Regions from separate parts of the Pseudoalteromonas sp. 2CM32C genome, predicted to be linked through region 2. Evidence: predicted binding sites of a transcription regulator. Region 2 holds the regulator's gene; each other region holds the start of a gene.

Region 1 (7,929 bases), 460 kb from region 2:
TATTAACGACGATATTTAGCCAATCTCAATGACCGCTTCTCGCTCTGAACAGCCATGCGGATAATATTTAAATCATACAACTACAAAACGTTACTTCTCGGTCATTTTAGTTTAAACCGATTTACTCATAAACAAGCTATATGGGTCTAGCTCATAATCACCAAATGGTTCGCACTCTTTAAAACCAAATTGGACGTAGAGCTTTTGTGCGGGTAAAAACGCCTTTGCAGTGCCGGTTTCTAAACTAAGTTTTTTATACCCTCGCCGTGTTGCTTGCTCAATAATATACGTGAGTAACTTAGCCGCTATGCCTTGGCGTAAATAGTTGCTTGAGGTGCGCATTGATTTAATTTCGCCATGCGTGGCATTGAGCACTTTTAATGCGCCAACACCCGCTAAGTTATTATCAATCCATAAGCTATAAAAGGTTATATTGGGCTGAGTAAGTTTAGTTACATCCAGTGCATGTACGCTCTCAGCAGGTGAGTGTTTTAGCATATCGTTATGATGCGCTTGTAGTAACTTTATAACGTGGGGGTTTGAAAGCTCGCCTGTTCTTATATCCATTTATGCCTCGTTTAACCCTTGAATTTAATGCTTTAGGGCTTTAATTAAAGCCCTAAAGTAAATAGCTATATTTAGGCTGCTAGCTTCCACACCACAAACGCAACAGCAAAACCAACTAAGTACACTAAGCCTAACCACGTTAAGCTGCGCAATAATACGCTGTGTTTAATGGCAGGCTCTGAGCGCACTAGGCTAAAGTTAAGCCATGCAAAAACGGGGGTAGTGACAAAAGCAAGTGTCATGGCAAAAGTAAGCATTGGCCCCAGGGCCGATTTAAAAAATAAAATAACCGCTATACCAGCAAGCGCTTGTAGTATTAACCAAATGTTTAGGCTGTGCTTTGATTGCCCAAAGCCAAGTAGTTTATGCGATTCGTTAAGTGTGCGGGCGTAGCCGTCAAGCACGGTGAGTGTAGTGCCAAACATACATAAAAAAGCAATAGCTGATACCAGCGGCCTTGCCCACTCACCAATAGTGAGTGCGTACATGTCTATGAGCTGTTTAGCAAAGGCAACACCGCCAAGCTCAATACTGCTGCTTTGCCCGTATTGCACCAGCACACCTAAGCTAAAAAATACCAATGCTAAGCACGCTGTTAACCAATAGCCTACGTTAAAATCAAACAAGCCTTGGCTTTTAGTGACCGCTTGCTGGGCTTGCTTTTCTTTAAGCCACAGCGAACTAAGGGCTGATATTTCTATGGGTGCTGGCATCCAACCCATTAACGCGACCATAAAGCTCAGCATAGCCAGCTCGTAGGGTGAGGGGCCAACATAGTCAGCTGGCGCCATTGGGCCATTACTAAACGCGATAACCAGCGCAATAACAGTAGCGAGTGTTAATAACCCCATAATGCCTTTAGCAACGCTGTCGAGCGCTTTAAAGTGCCCTAACAATAATATGGCTAAGCACACACCGAGCAATATCCAACATAGCAGGGTTACCTCTATCACTGCAGGCAGTGCGTAATGCAGTAAGCTGGCGGTAAGTAGTAATACCCCTGCGGTATTAACAACTGCTGCCAGTATGTTCAAGCCAATAAAACTATAAAAATACACCGGGCCTTTGTTTTTATAGCCTTCTACTAAACTGTTTTTAGTGGCTAAGGTGTATTCCATACCAAAGCGAAAAAACGGATATTTTAATACGTTAACAGCCAGTATTAACCAAAATAGTTGCCAGCCAAATAGCGCGCCAGCCTGAGTAGATGCAACTAAGTGAGACCCACCAATTGCTGCGGTTGCCATTAAAATACCAGGGCCTAGTGCGCCTACGTGAGATTTCCAAGAAGTGTGTGTTTGCTGCATTAATTTCTCAAATTATGTGTGTTATTCACTCTGGTTATTAATTTTCACAATTAATAACACCGAAGGCTGCATAACTTACCTAAATTAAAGGCAATAAAAAAGAGCCATAAGGCTCTTTTTTATAGTGCTTTGGGACTAAAAATTATTTTAGTTCCATCTCTTGGATGATTTCGTGCGCTATTTCTGGCGTTGTACTTACAGGCTTTTCGTGTAAATTTGCTTTTATTTGCCCTTTTCGATGTTTTAGTGCTGCATCGAGTTTTTTAGCTGCGCTTGCAATAGCTGGGTACATTACTTCGTTTTCCCCTTTTACTGATATTCGCGCACCTTCGTAATTAGTGCTAATTTCGGCTTGGATTTTATGATGCTCTTTAGACAAGATCATATCGAGAGAAATAAGTGATGGAAAGTGGCTCTCAATTTTAGAAAATTTTTCGTTGATGTGCTCTCTAATAGAGTCAGTAACTTCAACATGGTGACCAGAAAGATTAATTTTCATAGGGTATCCTTTTATTTGTTACCTCATAAATAGTATTGGGGGCTATTTAGATTAACACAAGGAAAAAAGAGAGATATTTGAGGTTTATTTGCGGTTTTTGGTGATTTAAATCATGTGTTGCGCAAAGTTTATGCAAAGCCCATAAATCATGGGCTTTCAGACGTCTAGCTGTGCTAGCTATTAATCTGTGTATGAGCAACAGTAGTCGGCAAAATCACTTACTTTTACTTTAAAGCTTACGTTAGCGTCTACATTAAATGACTCGCCCGCATTAAATGTTTTCCACTCACTCTCGCCTGGTAATAAAATATCCCACTGGCCACCTAAAAGCTCCATGAGTTCTTTTTTACTGGTATCGAATACAAATTCACCTGGCTGCATAAAGCCTAATGTTTTGGTAGTTCCATCGCTAAATACAACCGTACGGCTTGACACTTTACCGTCAAAATACACGTTGGCCTTTTTAACTACGCTTACATTTTCAAACTGAGACATTTTAGCTCCTGCTATTAATTTAAAGATCTTTATTTATAAATTTTATCGCACTACCTTGCCTGATAGCTTACTTTCTTGCAAGAAAAGCAGTAACGCTTAATACCAATTCGCAATAATGCTTAATCATTTTTAGGGTCTAAAAGTGTCGCTATCTGCGTTAAAAAATCCTCATTTAGAACAACTAAATAACGAATTTTTTGCCTAGCTATCAACACGTTTATCTATCCTCAAAATAGATCACTTAATTAAGCGGATTGGTATAAGATGGAGTTGTTTCATATATGGGCATAAAAAAACCCGCACATTAGCGGGTTTTTAAGTTACTTAACTTATTTAATCAAAAACGATTAAAAAAGTGCGTTTGCTTTACTTACAATGTTTTCAACCGTAAAGCCAAAGTGCTCAAACAACTCGTTAGCTGGTGCAGACTCACCAAAGGTGGTCATACCGACTACGGCGCCATTTAGGCCTACATACTTGTACCAGTAATCAGCAATACCTGCCTCTACCGCTACGCGACGTGAAACGCTTGCTGGTAATACGCTTTCTTTGTACTCAGGCGATTGATCTTCAAATGCATCAGTACATGGCATAGATACAACACGTACCTTTTTACCTTGGCTGCGTAATTCAGTAGCTGAATCTTGTGCTAATTGCACCTCAGAACCGGTTGCAATAATAATTAGCTCTGGGTTGCCGTCACAGCTAAGGATGTAACCACCCTTTTTGACGTCGCTTAGCTGTTGTGCGTCACGCGCCTGTTGCTCAAGACCTTGGCGTGTGAATATTAACGATGTAGGACCGTCTTTACGTTCAATAGCTTGTTGCCATGCAATTGCTGACTCAACTTGGTCACACGGGCGCCAGTTATAAAGGTTAGGCGTTAAACGCATGCTGGCAATTTGCTCTACTGGTTGGTGAGTTGGACCATCTTCACCTAAACCAATTGAATCGTGCGTGTATACAAAAATACTTGGTTGCTTCATTAATGCAGCCATACGAACCGCGTTGCGTGCGTATTCCATAAACATTAAGAATGTTGCACCGTAAGGAATAAAGCCTTTATGAAGTGCAATACCGTTCATAATTGCCGACATACCAAACTCACGCACACCGTAGTAAACGTAGTTACCACTTGCATCGTCCGCCGTTAGGCCTTTAGAGCCTTCCCAAATTGTTAAGTTTGAACCTGCTAAATCGGCAGAGCCACCCATAAATTCTGGTAATAATGGACCAAATGCATTTAATGCATTTTGTGACGCTTTACGAGATGCTGGATTTGCCGGGTTTGCTTGTAACTGCTCAATATACGCTTGTGACTTTTCAGCCCAATCGGCAGGTAAATCTGAATTTGTACGGCGTTTGTACTCAGCTGCAAGCTCTGGGAATGCTTTTGCATAGGCTGCAAACTTTTCGTCCCAGCTTGATTCAAGCTCTTGGCCTTTAGCTTTTCCATCCCACTGTGCGTAAATGTCTTCAGGGATTTCAAATGCATCGCCCGTCCAACCTAAAAACTCACGCGATGCTTTAATTTCGTCATCGCCAAGTGGTGCACCGTGACAGTCGTGGCTACCCGATTTATTCGGTGAACCGTAACCAATAATTGTTTTACAACAAATTAGTGTTGGTTTATCAGTCACGCTTTTTGCTTCGCTAATTGCAGCACTTACTGCATCGCTGTCGTGGCCATCAACGTCACTAATTACGTGCCAGCCGTACGCTTTAAAACGTGCTGGTGTGTCATCGCTAAACCAACCTTCAACTTCACCATCAATAGAAATGCCGTTGTCATCCCAAAAAGCAACCAGCTTGCCTAGGCCTAATGTGCCGGCAAGCGAACAGGCTTCATGCGAAATGCCTTCCATTAAACAACCGTCGCCCATGAATGCATAGGTATGGTGATCAACAATGTCGTGACCTTCACGGTTAAATTGTGCCGCAAGCGCTTTTTCAGCAATTGCCATGCCTACCGCATTTGTGATCCCTTGGCCTAGTGGGCCCGTAGTGGTCTCGATACCTGGCGCATAACCGTATTCTGGGTGGCCTGGTGTTTTAGAGTGCATTTGACGGAAGTTTTTAATTTCGTCCAACGGTAAATCATAACCACTTAAGTGCAATAAAGAATAGATAAGCATTGAACCGTGGCCGTTTGACAGTATAAATCGATCTCGGTCTGCCCACTCTGGATTTGATGGATTATGTTTTAGATAATCGCGCCATAATACTTCTGCGATATCAGCCATGCCCATAGGGGCTCCAGGGTGACCAGATTTGGCCTTTTGTACTGCGTCCATTGACAAGACGCGAATAGCATTTGCAAGTTCTTTGCGAGATGGCATGAATTCTCCTACCTTATATATGTATTTGCGCGGGTATTTATGTGTTCGTTTATGTACTCAAGTTACAAGAGCACTTTTATTGCGACCATTCTTACTTATTGTGGGGGCTGTGTGCAATTAAAAACCCTATAAAAATGAGGTATTATGAATATTTTTTAAGACCATAATGTCATAACTAATTTAATTTAGACGTCTAGGCGTAAAAACACTATGCAAGGTGTTTCGTTTTAGATAAAATACGCCCCTTAATTTTTTAGCGCTAATACCGACGTTTGTGAAGCGCAATATTTGTGAGCATAATTACAATGGCAAAACATTTATTTACTTCTGAATCTGTTTCTGAAGGTCATCCGGATAAAATCGCCGACCAAATCTCTGATGCGGTTCTTGATGCTATCCTAGAGCAAGACTCTCATGCCCGCGTTGCGTGCGAAACATACGTGAAAACAGGTATGGTTATGGTTGGTGGTGAAATCACTACTAGCGCATGGGTTGATATAGAAGAGATTACGCGTAAAACAGTACGTGAAATTGGCTACACTCACTCAGATATGGGTTTTGATGCTGACTCGTGTGCAATTTTGAACACCATTGGTAAACAGTCTCCAGACATTAACCAAGGTGTTGACCGTACTAGCCCAGAAGAACAAGGCGCTGGCGACCAAGGTTTAATGTTTGGTTACGCATGTAACGAAACTGAAGTGTTAATGCCTGCACCTATCACGTATTCTCACCGTTTAGTTCAACGTCAAGCACAAGTACGTAAAAGCGGCGAGCTTAACTGGTTACGCCCAGATGCAAAATCTCAAGTTACTTTTGCATACGAAAACGGTAAGCCAGTAGGTATTGATGCGGTTGTTTTGTCAACTCAGCACAGCGAAGACATCTCTCAAAACGATTTAGTAGAAGCTGTGATGGAAACCATCATCAAGCCAGTACTTCCTGCTGAACTAATCACAAGCGCAACTAAGTTTTTTATTAACCCAACAGGCCGCTTTGTAATTGGTGGTCCAATGGGTGACTGTGGTTTAACAGGACGTAAAATCATTGTTGATACATACGGTGGTATGGCACGTCACGGTGGTGGTGCTTTCTCTGGTAAAGATCCATCAAAAGTTGACCGCTCAGCTGCATACGCTGCACGTTACGTGGCTAAAAACGTAGTGGCTGCTGGCCTTGCTGATAAGTGTGAATTACAAGTATCTTACGCAATAGGTGTTGCAGAGCCAACTTCTATTAGTGTTGAAACGTTTGGTACTGGTAAATTAGAAGAAGCACGTTTAATCGAATTAATTCGTGAACATTTTGACCTACGCCCTTACGGCTTAATTCAAATGCTTGATTTAGAGCGCCCTATCTACCTTCCTACTGCAGCTTACGGCCACTTTGGCCGTGACGAATTCCCATGGGAACGCACAGATAAAGCTGACGCACTTCGAGCAGCAGCGGGTCTTTAAGACTAAAGCAAAAAAACGGCCCTTTTAAGGGCCTTTTTTATAGCTAGCAATTATGTAACGCAACGCTAATTCATAGTTTAAAAAATAACTATTAATTGGTCCTCGAACTTTTTTATACTTTAGGTATATACTCATTTAATTATAAAGCTTTAGGGATATTTAAATGACCGATAACTTTCGCGTTATATTTGCTGGACTCGCTGATAACGTTGACTCAAAAACAGCGTGTACAACACTGGCGGCAAAACTAAAGATCTCAGAAGAAAAAGTAGCCTTATTTTTTAAAGGTAAGCCTTTATTTGCGCCTAGCGATAAAAACAAAGCATTAAAACAAGCTAAGCTACTTGTTGGAATGGGTATTAAAAGTAAGCTTCAAGCTGTATCGACAAATACTGAAAAAACCACTCAAACGGTAAGTGATAGCCAGCGAGATGAGCGTATTTTTGACGCATTAGACTACATAACCAGCAGTTTAATCAGGCTAGAAGAAAAACTCGAAGACCTTGAGCAGCGCCTACCTGAAAACCAAACAAAAAACCCTGAAGTAGATGAAGACGAATGGCAAGACGAAGAGCTATTACTGGACGAGGAACTAATAACTCAGCCTAAAAAACGCAGTAATGCATTGCTTTATTCGTTAATAGCTACGGTTGTTACGTTGCTTATTATACTTGCGGTGTACTTGGCGTTTCCTGCTTTATTTGCTTTTTAATTAGTTGGTAAGTTTGAAAAATGAGCGATTCACGCGCCCAAATAAGAAAATCTATTCGCGAATTACGTAATAATTTGTCTAATGAACAGCAAAATTTAGCATTTCAATCTTTAAGTATGAATTTTATTCAATACTTAAAAACAAAAAAAACAGCTAAAAACCAACACATCGCCATTTATTTAAGTAACGACGGAGAGCTTGATACCTCCTTGTTAATTAAAGAATTATGGAACTTAAATCACGTTATTTACCTACCAGTAATACACCCATTTAATGGCGCCACTTTGCTGTTTCAGCGCTATGAGAAAAACTCACCCATGAAGGCAAATCGCTATGGTATCTTTGAACCTAAGCTAAATTGCAGTCAAATATGCCCTTTACCCGAGCTGGACTACTTACTTATGCCATTAGTTGCATTTGATAATCAAGGTAATCGCTTAGGAATGGGAGGTGGGTTTTACGATAGAACACTGGCTCGTTTACACGATGAAAACTGGCAAAAACCACGACTTATAGGCCTTGCACATGAGTGCCAAAAAGTTGATGTATTGCC
Region 2 (7,929 bases):
TGCCTTTAGAATCCGTTATTGGATGAATTTTTATTTATAAAGTGTCGATATAATTTACAAAAGTTATTGAAAAACCTCTTAAAATTAATCGAACTAGCATATAACAGGATAGACCTGATATTGCTTGGAATTTAAAAATAATAAGGGTATCGTAGCCTAAACTTCACCTCTCACTTTTACTTTAATTGCAGGATACAATCGCGTTATGTCAGACTTTCGTGAACAAGCACTACACTATCATTCGCATCCCGTTCCAGGAAAAATTAGCATTGAACTAACAAAGCCTGCTGAAACGGTAAAAGATCTCGCATTAGCATATAGCCCAGGAGTTGCAGAACCCGTACGTGAAATCGCTGCAGATCCTGCAAACGCTTATAAATACACAGGCAAAGGGAATATGGTTGCGGTTATCACTAATGGTACTGCAATTTTAGGCTTAGGTAATTTAGGCCCACTTGCTTCAAAACCTGTAATGGAAGGTAAGGCGTTACTGTTTAAGCGATTTGCTGGCCTTGATTCTATTGATATCGAAGTGAAACACCGCACTACTGAAGACTTTATTAATACAGTTGCTAATATTGCCGACACGTTTGGCGGAATTAACCTTGAAGATATTAAGGCGCCAGAGTGTTTTGAAATAGAAAAAGCATTGATTGAGCGTTGCAGTATTCCGATATTTCATGATGATCAGCACGGTACAGCCATTGTAACTGCTGCGGGTATGTTGAACGCGCTTGAGGTGCAAGGCAAGTCTATCGAAAATGCGACCATTGTGTGTTTGGGTGCTGGTGCTGCTGCGGTTGCTTGTATGGAGCTGTTAATTAAGTGTGGTGCTTTGCGCGAGCACATTTATATGCTTGACCGTAAAGGTGTTATTCATACTCGTCGTGATGACTTAAATGAATACAAAAAACTTTTTGCTAACAATACAGACAAGCGCACGTTGCAAGATGTTATTGAAGATGCAGATGTATTTGTTGGTGTATCGGGGCCTAATCTATTAGCTGCCGATGATTTAAAATTAATGGCAGAAAAACCAGTTGTGTTTGCTTGTTCAAACCCAGATCCAGAAATTGATCCTGCACTGGCTCATTCTGCTCGAAACGATCTAATTATGGCAACGGGTCGATCAGATTACCCTAACCAAGTTAATAATGTACTGTGTTTTCCGTTTATATTCCGCGGTGCTCTTGATGTACGCGCCAGTGCAATAAATGATGAAATGAAAATTGCAGCTGTAGAAGCGATTAGAAGTATTGCCAAAGAGCCTGTACCTGCTGAAGTACTGACGGCTGCGGGTGTTGATAAGCTGGAGTTTGGTGATAAGTATATTATTCCAAAACCAATGGATCCTCGTTTATTACCACGCATTGCAAAAGCGGTTGCAATAGCTGCTGTAGAGTCAGGTGTTGCACAAATTGATTTACCAGAAAACTATATGGAATAACGACTAAGTTGTAATTTAGACACAAAAAAACCTCAATTAATTGAGGTTTTTTTGTGTCTAAATTACGTTTAGTCTTCGTTTAAAACAGGCACTTCTAGCCCCATTTCTTGCATTATTTTTTTTACTTCTTCAGGCACTTTTTCGGCGTTGTCTTTACGTAAGTCGTCGTCGTTAGGCAAAGGTTGACCGGTAAATGCATGTAAAAATGCTTCACAAAGTAATTCACTATTTGTTGCATGACGTAAGTTATTAATTTGACGACGCGTGCGTTCGTCCGTTAATACCTTTAATACATTTAGTGGGATTGAAACGGTAATTTTTTTTACTTGTTCTGATTTTTTCCCGTGTTCTGCGTATGGGTGAATATACTCACCATTCCATTTAGCCATAAGATGTATCGTCGCCTCAGATTAATAATTGCTCATATGCACTACAATACATATGAATATGCGTGAAATTCTATCGATTTAAAAAAGATAGTCAAATACTAGTTGTTTAGCCATCTGGAGCTTTAAATGTTTTGACATCTTTAATAAGATAAATTACTCTTTTAGACGTCTAAACATCCAAATTAAATAGGTGACGAATATGAGCGAAAAAAATAAAGCAACCATTGCAGTGAGAAGTGGTGTTGAAGCAGACAAACATCATGGCGCAGTTGTCGCACCTATTTACTTATCAACCACCTATTCGTTTGCCGACTTTGATACAAAGCGTCAATACGATTACGGGCGAAGTGGTAACCCCAATCGTGATATTTTAGCTGAAACCTTGGCTGAGCTTGAAGGTGGCGCACGCGGTATTATTACTGCCACGGGTATGTCTGCCGTTCATTTGGCTACGCAAATCCTGAATCATGACGATACGTTAGTGATCCCACATGATTGTTACGGCGGAAGCTATCGTTTATTTACTTCACTGCAAAAGCGCGGTTTGCTCAAGCTAGAAGTTTTAGATTTAACACAAGCACAAAGTTTAGATAAAATTTTAGCAATTAAGCCTAAGCTAATTTGGATAGAAACACCAAGTAACCCATTACTACGCTTAACTGATATTAAAGCAATAACCGATGTTGCTAAACAGTGCGGTGCTTTAGTCGCTGCCGATAACACATTTTTATCACCAGCATTACAAAACCCTATTAAATTTGGTGTTGATATAGTTGTACATTCCACCACCAAGTACATTAATGGTCATTCAGATGTAGTGGGCGGTGCGGTGATTGCCGCTTCACAAGAGCTGGGCGATGAACTGGGATGGTGGGCAAATAATATAGGTATTACAGGTGCGCCATTTGATAGTTATTTAACATTGCGCGGGTTGCGAACACTAAATGTGCGTTTAAAGCAGCATCAAGAAAACGCATTAGCGATTGCTAAATACCTAGAAAAGTCGGAATTTGTTCGCCAAGTTTATTACCCTGGTCTTGAATCACACCCACAGCATGAATTAGCCAAAGCGCAGCAACTAGGCTTTGGTGGCATGGTGAGTTTTGATATTAAAGGAGACGTAAACGATGCTGCGGCGTTTTTAACCAGCTTACGTGACTTTAGCTTGGCAGAGTCTTTGGGCGGAGTAGAGAGCTTAATATGCCATCCTGCAACCATGACCCATGCTGGCATGGAGCCTAAAGCACGTCTTGAAGCGGGAGTGGGCGATACACTTATTCGAGTTTCAGTAGGTATAGAAGATATAAACGACTTATTAGCTGATTTAGAGCGCGTGTTTCAGCTTGTAAAGCCAGGCAGTAAAGCAAATTTAAACAAAGGAGCTGGCGGTGACATTAAATTAAGTGCCGCTCATCCAGCGCTTTGGTGAACAATATGACACAAACAGTACATAAATTTGGTGGTTCAAGCCTTAGTTCGGCTCAGCGGTATGAGCGGGTTGCGAGTATTATTTTAGAGCATACTCAGCCGGGCGATTGTGTTGTTGTATCTGCGGCGGGAAAAACAACCGATACTTTGGTGAAGTTATGGCAAAGCTATCAGCAACAAGATACGCATGTCGTTGCTGATATATTGCTGCAATTAAATAATCATCAAACTGATTTAATCACACAGTTACTCCATGCAGATCTTAAGCGAACTGCTTTAACGCGTTTGCATAGTGAACTAACAGCGATTAGTGAATTGATAAAAAACCAAGGCTTGAAAGAGGCTCCCTTGCTTGCTCATGGTGAGGTCTGGTCTGCACGTTTATTGGCGCTTTACCTTACGCAATTAAATATTAATGCTTGTGACCTTGATGCTCGAACACTTTTTACATTAAATAATGGGCAATTGTTACATACCCAAAATGCGCAGCAATGTGCAAAGTTTATAACCCCAGACTACATTAATGTTGTCACAGGCTTTATTGCATCAAATACGTTGGGTGACACGGTTACACTTGGCCGCAATGGGAGTGACTATAGTGCAACCTTACTCGCTAATTACTGCCATGCTAAGCAGGTGTGTATTTGGACTGATACACAAGGTGTATACAGCACAGACCCTCGCAAAGTTAGTAAAGCGGTTAAATACAATAAAGTATGTAGAGGTCAAGCCAACCTATTAGCGCGATTAGGTAATCCTGTTTTACACGCTAAAACGCTTTCTCCTTTAAGAAACAGCGATATAAAACTATCTGTTCGTAGTAGTTTTGATGTGCAAGCAACGCCTACAGATATAGTTAAAGAAGGAAATGTAAAACAAAAGCGTTTTATTACCACGTTAAACAACATCGATTTATTAACAGTTGAAAAGCTGGCCGAAGGCGAAGTCGCAGATGTTAGCCAGCTGATTCAACACAGCATTCATCACTTTAGTCAAAATGGTGAAACTTATTTAGTTGTCCCCTCTGCTTCAGCATATAAAGTTGTTAGTTATTTTGAGGGTAGAGCAAACATTAGCGAGTCGAGCTTAAATGGCTGTGCGGTTGTAGCGCCTGTTAATGATATTTCAAAATTGAATGTATTGGCTATTGATACGTTAAATGCTCATGCCATCGAGCCGCGCTTTATTCACCAAGACAGTGGATACATTTTACTATTAACGGATCAGGTTATAGATAGCGATATACTCAGTGTTTTACACGATAAGCTTATTAATAAAGGCCAAGAAGTCGCTTTAATAATCGCGGGCCTTGGAAATGTGGGAGAGGTATTTATAGAGCAGTTGTCAGCTCAATTCGAGCGTTTCTCTGATGACTTTACAATTAAATTGGTTGGGTTAATACGCTCTGAAACGTTACTTTTTAATCCCAGTGGTATAAACATTGCTGATTGGAAAACGCATTTTCTCTCACAAAGCAAAGCTTATAATAACCAAACATTACTAAACATAATTAGTGAACTTGATTATGAGCATAAAGTGGTTGTTGATATTACCGCAAGCGAGGCATTTAGCCAGTTATACCCGCAGTTTGTTGCATTAGATTGCCACTTGATCAGTGCTAACAAATACGCTGGAACTGCAGATACAGCATGGTATAAAGCTTTGCGTACGAGTATTAGTGAGCGAAATTTGCATTGGCGCTACAACACAAGCGTAGGTGCAGGCTTACCTGTTAACTTTGCATTGGCAGATTTGCAAAACAGTGGTGACAAAATCACTCGTATTGAAGGTGTTTTTTCAGGCACGTTATCGTGGTTATGCAGTAAGTTTGACGGAACAATACCATTTTCTGATCTGGTGCTTGAAGCACAAAAGATGGGGTTCACAGAGCCCGATCCGCGTGAAGATTTATCAGGGCGTGATATGCAGCGTAAACTGCTTATACTTGCCAGAGAGCTTGGTTTAGAACTCGACCTTGATGATATAAGCTTATCAGCACTCATGCCCGAAACGCTTGCTATAGGAAGTTGGGACGACTTTTTGGCTAATGAATCCACCCTCAATGACTTTATTGACGCTCATGCTGCAAATGCCAAAGCACAAAGTTCCGTACTTCGTTACACGGGTTTACTTGAAATTACGGAAAACAAAGTAACCGCTCAAGTAGGTATTACTTATACTCCTATTGGTGATGCGTTAGCTAATTTAACACCTGGCGATAATATTTTTGTCATTAATAGTAAGTGGTATAGCGCTAACGCTCTTGTGATTCAAGGGCCTGGTGCGGGTAAGGAAGTAACCGCGGCGGGTATTCATTCTGACTTATATTGGCTGGTACAAAATATAAAATAAAGGTTACAAGGGCCTTGTATCAATCCGCAATAATACCTAATCATTTTGCGGGGCTAAACGTGTCGCTACATGCGTTAAAAAATTCTTATTTAGAACAGCTAAATTTGGTATCAACTAAAAACGGCAGCCAATGGCTGCCGTTCTTTATTTAAAACAGTTCTTCTTCTGTTTTAGTGTCTTCTTCAAATATATCTGTTGGTTGAGACATTACGTATTTTGTGGGGGCGGTGCCTTTGTCAAAATACTCAAAGCGACTGGTGTAATCATTTTTATGACTTAATAAACCGGTTTCTAAATCAATCCGAATAGACACTAAACCTTCTGGCGGCTCTATGGGGGCTTCAGGTTTACCTTCAAGCGCAACTTTCATAAACTCAACCCAAGCTGGCTGTGCTGTTTTAGCGCCAGATTCAGCCCCTGATATTTGCCCGTTATCAAGATTATTATTGTATGAAGTTCTGCCTAGCGGGTTGCCAGGGTTATCAAAACCAACCCATACCGAGGTCATAACATTTCGATTAAAGCCACTAAACCAAGTATCTACAGAGTCATTAGTTGTGCCTGTTTTTCCTGATAGATCACGACGGCCTAATGCTTGAGCGCGCCAACCTGTTCCTGACCAACCCGTTTTATGTGACCAGTTTCCACCTCCCCAAACAGCGCTATGCATTGCTTGAGCAATTAAAAATGCATTTTGTTTTGATATGACCTGAGGGGCACATTTTAATTGTGGCGTATCAGTATTTTGTTGTGGGAATAATCCAGTAGCATTGTCTGGGGTTAATGACTGATCTGAAGTGTCGTCACACACTACTGAAGGATTAGCTTTAAACAAACTGTTACCGTAAGCATCTTGGATTTCTGAGATAAAGTACGGCTCAATCAAATGCCCACCATTCGCAAATGCACTCATACCGCGAGCTAGTTCAATTGGAGTAATTGAAGCACTGCCCAGTGCTAAGGATTCACTGCGGTTGATGTCTGAATTTTTAAAGCCAAATTTTAGTAAGTGATCTGCTGTTCGTTGCAAACCAACACCTCGGAGCAAACGAACTGATATTACGTTTTTAGATTGTGCTAACGCGCGACGAATTCTAATCGGGCCATTGTAAACAGCCGGACTATTCTTAGGTCGCCATGCCACACCTTGGCTTTTATCCCACTGATTAATTGGCGCATCGTTTAAAATTGAGGCGAGCGTATAGCCGTTTTCAAGCGCAGCAGAATAAATAAATGGTTTTATGTTTGACCCCACTTGGCGCTTTGCTTGAATAGCTCGGTTGTATTGGCTCTGTTCAAAGCTATAGCCGCCAACAATGGCTTTAATGCGGCCATCTTGTGGGTCAAGTGAAACAATTGCGCTTGATGCTTCAGGTAGTTGGCTTAGTTCATACTCGTTATTGCTGTTCTTACGCACCCAGATTTGCATTCCTGGCGTTAATATTTCAGTTGCCGTAGTTGGAGCAAAACCTTGGCGATAACGAGTTATGTATTTGCGTGCCCATTTTAAGTTGTCCCAATTCAGGTTTATTTGCTCTGCATTTTTAAGCAATACCGTGGCATTTTTTTCATCCACGTTAATAACAGCAGCTGCTTTTAACGTTCCTATCTCTTTGGCTTCATTGAGTTTAGCTAGTATTTTCTCTTCACTTAGCGCTGATTGTTTTTCAGGATCCCATAAAATAGCGGTTGGGCCTCTAAAGCCATGACGCATATCGTAGCTATGAAGATTATTAACTAGCGCGGTTTGCGCCGCTTTTTGTACTTTAGACTCAACAGAGGTAAATATCTTAAAGCCTGAATTATATGCCTTGTCTATTCCGTAACGTGAAACCATTTCTGCACGCACCATTTCAGAAATGTACGGTGCGTATAAATCTATTTCAGCACCATGAAAGTAAGCGGTAATAGGTTGGCTTGTTGCATCATCATACACGTCTTGTGTTATGTAGTTTTCAGTTAATAAACGACCAAGTACAACATTACGGCGTGCTTTTGCACGGGTAGGGTTGCGAATTGGGTTTAACGCCGAAGGCGCTTTTGGCAAGCCAGCAATCATCGCCATTTGAGCAAGCGTTAAGTCTTTTAACTCTTTACCGTAATAAACTTGAGCGGCAGCTCCAATACCAAAGGCGCGGTTACCTAGCTCGATTTTGTTTAGGTAAAGCTCTAAAATTTCATCTTTAGTAAGTACATTTTCTATGTGTAGAGCGATGAATATCTCTTTTATTTTACGGATATAAGCTTTTTCTCGGGTTAAGAAAAAATTACGTGCAAGTTGCATGGTAATAGTACTAGCACCTTGTTTTTTCT
Region 3 (7,929 bases), 430 kb from region 2:
TAAGCTGGTGAGGTAAAAAAGGCAAGCATTAGCTTGCCAAGAAGGGTGTAAATTAGTTTAACTTTACGCTATTTGTTTCTCAGCTAGGTTGAGCTCCATAGTTGCTTTTAATAAACGGTATAGGTTAATTGATGCGTCAATTTCTTCTTTACGGTTTGTTAAGCTTTCAATGTTTAAACCCAGTGGCACGTCTAGGTGTGCACAGCTTTTTAAAATTGAATCGAGATTTTCGCGGCAAATACGCACCGATTCACTCAAGGTGTTGTCTGCGTCAAGCATGCGCCATTTGGTCGCCTCTGGTACTGAAATACCTAGCCATTGCATGAACTCTAGGGTTTTTTCACCGCCACATGGTGTAAACGTGAGTATAATACGTTTTGGTATAACGCCTTGTGCTTTGCAAGTACGCGCGTAACTTGTTATTAAATCAATAGTAGCTTGAGCATTATAAACCGCTTGCGATATAAAAAATTGGCAACCTTGTGTTGTTTTTTCTATTAAGCGCTCGTGTTCATTGCGCTTGCTTGCATGTCGCTCTGCAATGGTTACGCCTCCTAAAAAGAAGTCATCACTTTGCTCAGCTAATGTTTTATAAGCGTCAGGTAGGCTTAGTTTAATATCACCTTCCGACGATGGGCTACCCACTAAAACGACATTTTTTAAATCAAACTCGTTTTTAGTTTCATCTAGCCACTCTTTAAATTCAGCCTCACCGCGTTGCGCTACGCTTTTGTAGGTAATTACATCTAGGCGTGATAAGTCTTTTAGCAACTTACTGTACTCACGCGGATCAACCGTTTGTTTAAATGGAAACGGACGAGCCTGATTAGTACGGCTACTCTCATCTTGAATATCGTAAATTACAACACCGTCGTATTCAATTTCGTGTAAGCGGCCTAATAGTTTTTCTGCAATGGTTTTTAACTGCGCTTTATCAGTGCCTATTTTGGGTGGCGTTGTGCCAATAAGATAAACACCTTGATTAGTGTCCTCAATTTTCTCTTGAAGTGATAAAGCCATAATCCTCATTCCAGCTCAATGGTTGATAGATTTAATATAGCAGCCATTTAGACGTCTAGATAGATTTTTTAAGTGAAAGTTTTTCAAGCAACGTGAGGATTATTCATACAAAGGAGTTCCTAAATTAAGTGCATGACACAGTTGTTTACATAATAAAGCGACTGAGGGCTCTTATATTCATTGGCTTTGGGGCATAATTAGTAGTGAAATTGTAAATATTTTGACAACAACTTTGCTCAATTTACTAAAGGACAATTATGAAATTTAAATTATTAGCAACAAGCCTTGCGGTATCACTCGCTTTAACTGGCTGTGCAATGCAAAAAAATGAAACAACACAAGCAGCAAAACAAGAACAAATAAAAAAAACTGACGACCGTGTTTTTTCACAAGATTACTTAATTGAAGAGCTTGAGAATGGCTTACGTGTAATGGTTGTAAAAACGGATTACCCTGATGTCGTTTCGTTGCAAATACCCGTTTCTGTTGGCTCGCGTAATGAAGTAGAAGCGGGCAAGACCGGCTTTGCTCATTTTTTTGAACATATGGTATTTAAAGGCTCTAAAAAATTTCCGCAAGACGAATACACCGCCATATTCAAAAATGCAGGGGTTGATAACCGTGCATACACTACCAACGATTACACTAACTACCATTTAAACTTTTCAAAGCAGCACCTTGATAAAGTACTTGAGATTGAAGCTGATATTTTCCAAAACTTAACCTACACCGAAGAGCAATTTAGAACCGAAGCATTGACGGTAAAAGGTGAGTACTTAAAAAATAACGCCAGCCCGATTCGCAAGTTATTAAGTGCTGTGCGTGCAGAGGCTTTTGAAAAGCATACTTACAAACACACCACAATGGGCTTTTTTGAAGACATAGAAGCCATGCCAGACCAAATGGCTTACGGTAAAGAATTTTTTGATAAGTTTTATAAGCCAGAATATGTATCGCTAGTTATTGTGGGTGATGTTGACCCAAAAGCCACAATGGCAATGGTTAAAAAACACTGGGGTGGTTGGGAAAAAGGCAATTACGTTGCCGATATTAAAGCTGAGCCAAAACAGCAAGCTCCTAAATATTTGCATGAACAAAATAAAGCCTTGCCGGGGCATTGGCTATTGGTATCGTATAAAGGTGCTGCGTGGGAACCCGCTAAAAAAGACAGAGCTGCACTTGATTTAATCTCGCAGCTTTATTTTTCAAGTAACTCAGATTTATATCAAGAGCTCGTTGTTGATAAACAAATAGCGAGTCAAATGTTTACTTATAATCCAGAAACCAAAGATCCAGGCTTACTGCATGTATTTGTAAAAGTAGAAAACGCTGATGATTTAGCAAAAGCGCGTGATGCAATTAACCGCACTTATGCAAAAGCCAGAACAGAATTGGTCGATGCACAAAAATTAAGTGACTTAAAGTCTAACCTTAAATATGGCTTTATTAATGGTTTAGATTCTTCGCAAGCAATTGCATCAACGCTTGCAAGTTACATGCATTTTGAGCGCGACCCTGAGGTTATTAACCAGCTTTATAAGTCGGCCGACAACATCACCGCTGAGGATATTAAAGCGGTTGCTAATAAATACTTTGTAGATAATACGCGTACTACTGTAACTATGTCGGCACTTGATAAAGCACCGGGGTTTGCAGAAGAGGCGAGTTTAAGTGCAGTAGTTGCAAAACTTGAACAAGCCCCAGAGGCACCTGTATTTAAAGTGCTTGATAAAACCAATAGCTCGCCGCTGATTGATGTAAACTTTTTATTTAATACAGGGGCTGCTGCTGATCCTCAAGGTAAAAAAGGTGTAGCTGCGCTTACCGCCGCAATGCTTGCTCAAGGTGGGTCGCAAAGTACCAGCTACAAAGAAATTCAAAAAGCGCTTTATCCGCTTGCAGGTAGTTTTGGTTACCAGATTGACAAAGAAATGCTGTCGTTCCAAGGGCGTATTCATAAAGACAATGCTGAAACTTGGTATGCACTTGTAAGCGAACAATTACTTAATCCAGGCTTTAGAGACGATGACTTTAAACGCCTTAAAAAAGAAATGATCGACGGTATTAAGTCAGGATTAAAAGCATCTAACGATGAAGAGCTAGGCAAAGAAGTACTCTACAGCACGCTTTACAAAGGCCACCCATTTGAGAGCTACAACTACGGTGATATTTCTGATTTAGAAGCATTAACGCTTGATGATGTAAAAGCATTTTACAATTCAGAGCTTACTCAATCTAAACTAACACTGGGTTTAATTGGCGCCGTGCCAAAAGCGCTTAAAGCAAATATTATGAGCGATTTAGCAACCTTACCTAAAGGCGAGCAAAGCCGTTTAAGTATTCCTGATGCGCCAGAGCTTAAAGGCCATCATGCAACGATTGTAGAAAAATCAGCGCAATCGACGGCAGTGTCGTTTGGCTTCCCAATTGATACTATTCGCAGCAGCGAAGATTGGACTGCACTTTGGCTTGTGCGTTCGTACTTTGGTGAGCATCGTAGTTCTAACTCATATTTATATGAGCGAATTCGTCAAACGCGCGGTATGAACTACGGCGATTACGCATATATTGAATATTTCCCACGTGGTATGTTTCAAACTAAGCCTGATGCAAATTTAGGGCGTTCTGAGCAAATATTCCAAGTATGGTTGCGCCCACTTCGTTCTAACAACGACGCGCACTTTGCAACGCGTACCGCATTATTTGAGCTGGATAAGCTTATTAAAAACGGCTTAACAGAAAAAGACTTTGAGGCAACACGTAACTTTTTAATTAACTACGTGCCGCAGCTTGTAGCAAGTCAAAACCGCCAGCTAGGTTATGCACTTGATAGCGAATTTTATAACACAGAATCGTTTGTAAAATACGTAACAAGTAAACTTGAAAAGCTAACGCTTGCTGATGTGAATCGCGTGATTAAAGATAATCTACAAACAGATAACGTGCAGTACGTGTTTATTACCGGTGACGGTGAAGATATGAAAAAACGTTTAGTGTCAGAGCAAACATCGCCAATGGTTTACAACACAGAAAAACCAGCAGCGCTTGTTGCAGAGGATAAAGTTATTGCCGATTACGCATTAGCTATTCCGGCTAACAATATTGAAGTAGTGAAAGTTGACAGTGTTTTTAAATAAACCTTAAACAAAACGACTTGTAGATAATGAAAAGCCCCACGTTTGGGGCTTTTTTATAGCATTGAGCCAACGTTTATCCCTAACCCTAAAATTATTACTGCGCTTATTATGGCTATTAATGTGATATGGCCTCGTAATTCTTTTTCTTTACGTTCTGACATTTTTTAGCGCCTCAACTCATTATAAAAAATACAGTGATCATCCCCAATATAAAGCTGACTACTGACGATAGTGCTAAAATTGAGGTTATATTACGCGTGTTTAAAGCTGGACTAACATCGCAAGAGTTAGTGTTATCTTCAAGTTTAATTAATTCACCTTGGCGTACTTCCAATACAGCACATAAAGCCATTGTTGTTTCTTTTGATGCTGCACCTTCTTTCTCTACCCGTTGAATTGTTCGTAAACTAACATCGCAGGCGTCAGCAAGTTGCTGTTGAGTCCAATTTAACTGGCCTCTGAGTGATTTAACAGTTGTAGGATTTAATTGCACGTTAAAGCTTCCCTACAAATAGTTCAACAATGGTTGCAGTTGCATAGCCAAACACTGCACCGCCTAATGCGCAACCAGCAATAAAAAAGAAAGCCTTTTTAGGATCGTCAGGAAGACTGCATTGAATTTGTTTGGCAACGACTTTTGTATCTTTATAAAGTGTGCACTCCATTCGCCCTGTGAGTATGTTGAGCATGTTAAACTTTACTTGGTACTGTGAGTTCTCAAAATCAAAAGAGTGGGTGCTTGTGCAATTTACATTGCGCTTTTTACTAAATAAATCATCATTTATGTACACCTCTTCTTTACCAGTAAAGTAACTTCCAAAACAGGCTATTTGATTGTCGCCATCTTGAAAATAAAATTTATAGCCGAGTTTTTTAGTATTTAATATGTCGTTTTTCATCATCGTTATCCTTGTTGAGTTGATGATGCTAATTTAGCGTTTATTATTATTTTTTACGCCGTCATGAATATGCCAGTGAGCAGTTTGGCATATGACACTGTGTATGTCATGTGTGTTTAACTACTGATTTTAATATGTTTTATTTAATTTTCGTTCAGGTTTAAAATGAGTGGTGCTGTCGTATCATTTTTATTCTTTGATTGAGTAAATAATAAATTTAAAGAAAAGTACGCATTTATTTTTGTCAAAAAAACGCTAAGTACATATACTTTCAGACAATTATTCTTATAAGTCTGAAGGTAAGCGTGCTAGATGATAAATTATTTTTAAAGTTAGTTTTGGACACTATGCCAGAGCAGGTTGTTGTAATTAATAAAGAAGGAGAAATGGTTTTTATAAATAAAGGATGGCAAAACTTTGGTGAAGAAAATGACTGCTCATGCGGTGCTTGGGAAAAAGAAAATTATTTATTTACCTGTAAAAAAGCAGCAGACAATGGTGACGAAATAGGCGAAAGGGCATTGAAGGGAATTAATGCTGTTATTAATGCAGAGCAAGAAGCGTTTTACTTAGAATACCCATGCCATAGTGATGATGAAAAACGCTGGTTTATGATGCGCGTAGTACCATTTAAGTACATTACTGATTTTTATTATGTAATTACGCATCAAAATATTACAGAGCGAAAGCTCGCTGAAGAAGAAGTCCAGAAACTGGCCAATATTGATGGGCTGACTGATATATTTAATCGTGGTTATTTTGATAGCTTTTTAGAGCAAGAATGGAATAGGTGTAAGCGTTTAAACATGCCTCTTTCATTGGCATTAATTGATTTAGATGACTTTAAGCTACTTAACGACACTTATGGTCATCAACAAGGTGATGAGTGTTTAAAACAAGTTGCGGCAGTCCTTAAGCAATATACAAAAAGACCCAGTGATATTTGCGCACGTTTTGGCGGGGAGGAGTTTGTACTTGTTTATGGCAACACAAACGCTGAACAAGCAACAATAATTATTAATGCTATTGTAGAGCAGCTAAAGCAGCTTAATATTTGTAATGAGCTGTCATTACCAAGTAAAACACTTACTGTTAGTGTTGGGCTGGCAAGTGTTATTCCTTGTAACAGTTATAAAATACGAAATATGGTTAAAGAAGCCGATGACTTATTATACAAAGCAAAAACTGCGGGTAAAAATTTAGTATGTGCAGCCGATTTAACCGTGGTTGACTAAATTTTAAATACTTAGTTGTTAAATGTGCTTTGTTATACCTAATAACCAGAACAAATAACTAAGGCGTTAACACCTTGAGCTTTAAATCCGTTAGACTTAGCAAAAGGCTCTTTTTTATATCAATTTAAGGCAGTTCAGTATTATGCGTCATGAAATTTGGCAACAGCTTCGAAGTGAAGCAAATGAAGTCGTCACTCGCGAACCACTTTTAGCAAGTCATGTGTATTCATGTATTTTGAACCATGAGTGTTTAGGTTCGGCGTTAAGCTTTATTGTTGCTAACAAATTGGCCGATGCTGTTGTATCTGCATTTACTATTCGTGAATTATTCGATCAATCATTTGTCAAATGCGATCGCATGCTGTCTTTTGTCGCAGAAGATATTAAAGCCGTAAAAGATAGAGACCCAGCCGCAGAAACCTACCTGACTGTTATTTTAAATTTAAAGGGGTTTCATGCTATTCAGGCTCACCGTTTAGCTAACTGCTTGTGGCAACAAAACCGTAAAGAACTGGCGCGTTTTATTCAAAGCCGTACTTCTGAAGTGTTTGGTGTAGATATTCACCCGGCGTGTCAGGTTGGTAAAGGCATAATGTTTGACCACGCAACGGGTATTGTTATTGGTGAAACGGCAGTCATTGAAGATAACGTATCAATACTGCAATCGGTTACGCTTGGCGGTACAGGTAATGAGCAGGGCGATCGTCATCCTAAGATTAGAGCGGGTGTGTTAATTGGCGCAGGAGCAAAAGTGCTGGGTAATATTGAAGTGGGTGAGGGCGCACGTATTGGTGCAGGGTCGGTGGTATTAACTGCTGTGCCACCTCATACAACGGCCGTTGGCGTACCAGCTAAAATTATTGGCAGACCTGAATGCCCGTGTCCTGCGCAAAGTATGAACCAAAACTTTTTAGCTACACCAGAGCCAGAAAACGAATCGCATACCAGCGCTATGCTATGACATAGAATAAAGAGTAAAACTTAAAAGGAATTAATATGAACAAAGATAACGTTTTAATCCTTGGAGTTGGGTTTATTGCTGGTGTGGGTTTAACTTGGGGATATTTTAGTTTGGCTTCAAGTGACTCAACTCCCGCTGAGTTACAGCATGCTGATACAAAGCAGCAGACCCCTCTTGTTCAGCCAGCTAGAATAAGTGAAGCAACAGCAAAGCGTGTTGTACCAGCTGCTCCTGAGCAAAGTGCTCGCTTAGAGCAAAAAGATATTTCCCCTAAACCAGATCCACAACCCCTTGATGAGCTTCCCCTAGAAGAGCAAGTTGTGCAACTTATGCAGGAATTAGCTAAGCAAAAGTCGTTAATGGAAAGTGTGGTGAAGCAGCTGCGTGACCCCTCTGATGCGCAAGCCGCTTTACAGGAACAGTTTGATGAGCAACAACGTAACGAAGAATGGGCTTATCAAACTGAAACCGCCTTGCAGGATTTTTTACTTACCGCAGATTTAGCCTCAACGCCTGATATTGTCACTGCAGAATGTAAAACATCGGTTTGTAAATTTAAACTTGCAGCGCCAACGGATAACGATTCATTCGATCATACCCAATGGCGAGAGCTAAACGATAAGTTAATGAAGCAAGAGCTTTGGTTGCAATTTAAAAGAACAACCTCGACTTCAAGC

What was found. The regulator MetJ, encoded in region 2, represses methionine synthesis genes. The targets are predictions, from matches to a motif close to TAGACGTCTAGACGTCTA.
Region 1: the regulator MetJ is predicted to act here: its motif matches at 5,394-5,411, upstream of metK (methionine adenosyltransferase).
Region 3: the regulator MetJ is predicted to act here: its motif matches at 1,061-1,078, upstream of MTF67_RS01670 (methylenetetrahydrofolate reductase).

The regions. Positions count from the first base shown of each region.
Region 1 covers NZ_JALNTI010000001.1:320,823-328,751, forward strand. Annotated here, with positions in the region: gene MTF67_RS01510 (GNAT family N-acetyltransferase) at 112-567, opposite strand; gene MTF67_RS01515 (divalent metal cation transporter) at 639-1,874, opposite strand; gene raiA (ribosome-associated translation inhibitor RaiA) at 2,017-2,373, opposite strand; gene MTF67_RS01525 (pyrimidine/purine nucleoside phosphorylase) at 2,554-2,868, opposite strand; gene tkt (transketolase) at 3,216-5,207, opposite strand; gene metK (methionine adenosyltransferase) at 5,513-6,664, shown strand; gene MTF67_RS01540 (hypothetical protein) at 6,828-7,376, shown strand; gene MTF67_RS01545 (5-formyltetrahydrofolate cyclo-ligase) at 7,397-7,929, shown strand, end outside.
Region 2 covers NZ_JALNTI010000001.1:777,353-785,281, reverse strand. Annotated here, with positions in the region: gene MTF67_RS03635 (malic enzyme-like NAD(P)-binding protein) at 206-1,447, shown strand; gene metJ (met regulon transcriptional regulator MetJ) at 1,516-1,836, opposite strand; gene metB (cystathionine gamma-synthase) at 2,036-3,265, shown strand; gene metL (bifunctional aspartate kinase/homoserine dehydrogenase II) at 3,271-5,616, shown strand; gene MTF67_RS03615 (PBP1A family penicillin-binding protein) at 5,765-7,929, opposite strand, start outside.
Region 3 covers NZ_JALNTI010000001.1:351,795-359,723, reverse strand. Annotated here, with positions in the region: gene MTF67_RS01670 (methylenetetrahydrofolate reductase) at 64-1,020, opposite strand; gene MTF67_RS01665 (pitrilysin family protein) at 1,278-4,157, shown strand; gene MTF67_RS01660 (helix-turn-helix transcriptional regulator) at 4,330-4,650, opposite strand; gene MTF67_RS01655 (hypothetical protein) at 4,652-5,059, opposite strand; gene MTF67_RS01650 (sensor domain-containing diguanylate cyclase) at 5,362-6,291, shown strand; gene cysE (serine O-acetyltransferase) at 6,434-7,252, shown strand; gene MTF67_RS01640 (hypothetical protein) at 7,288-7,929, shown strand, end outside.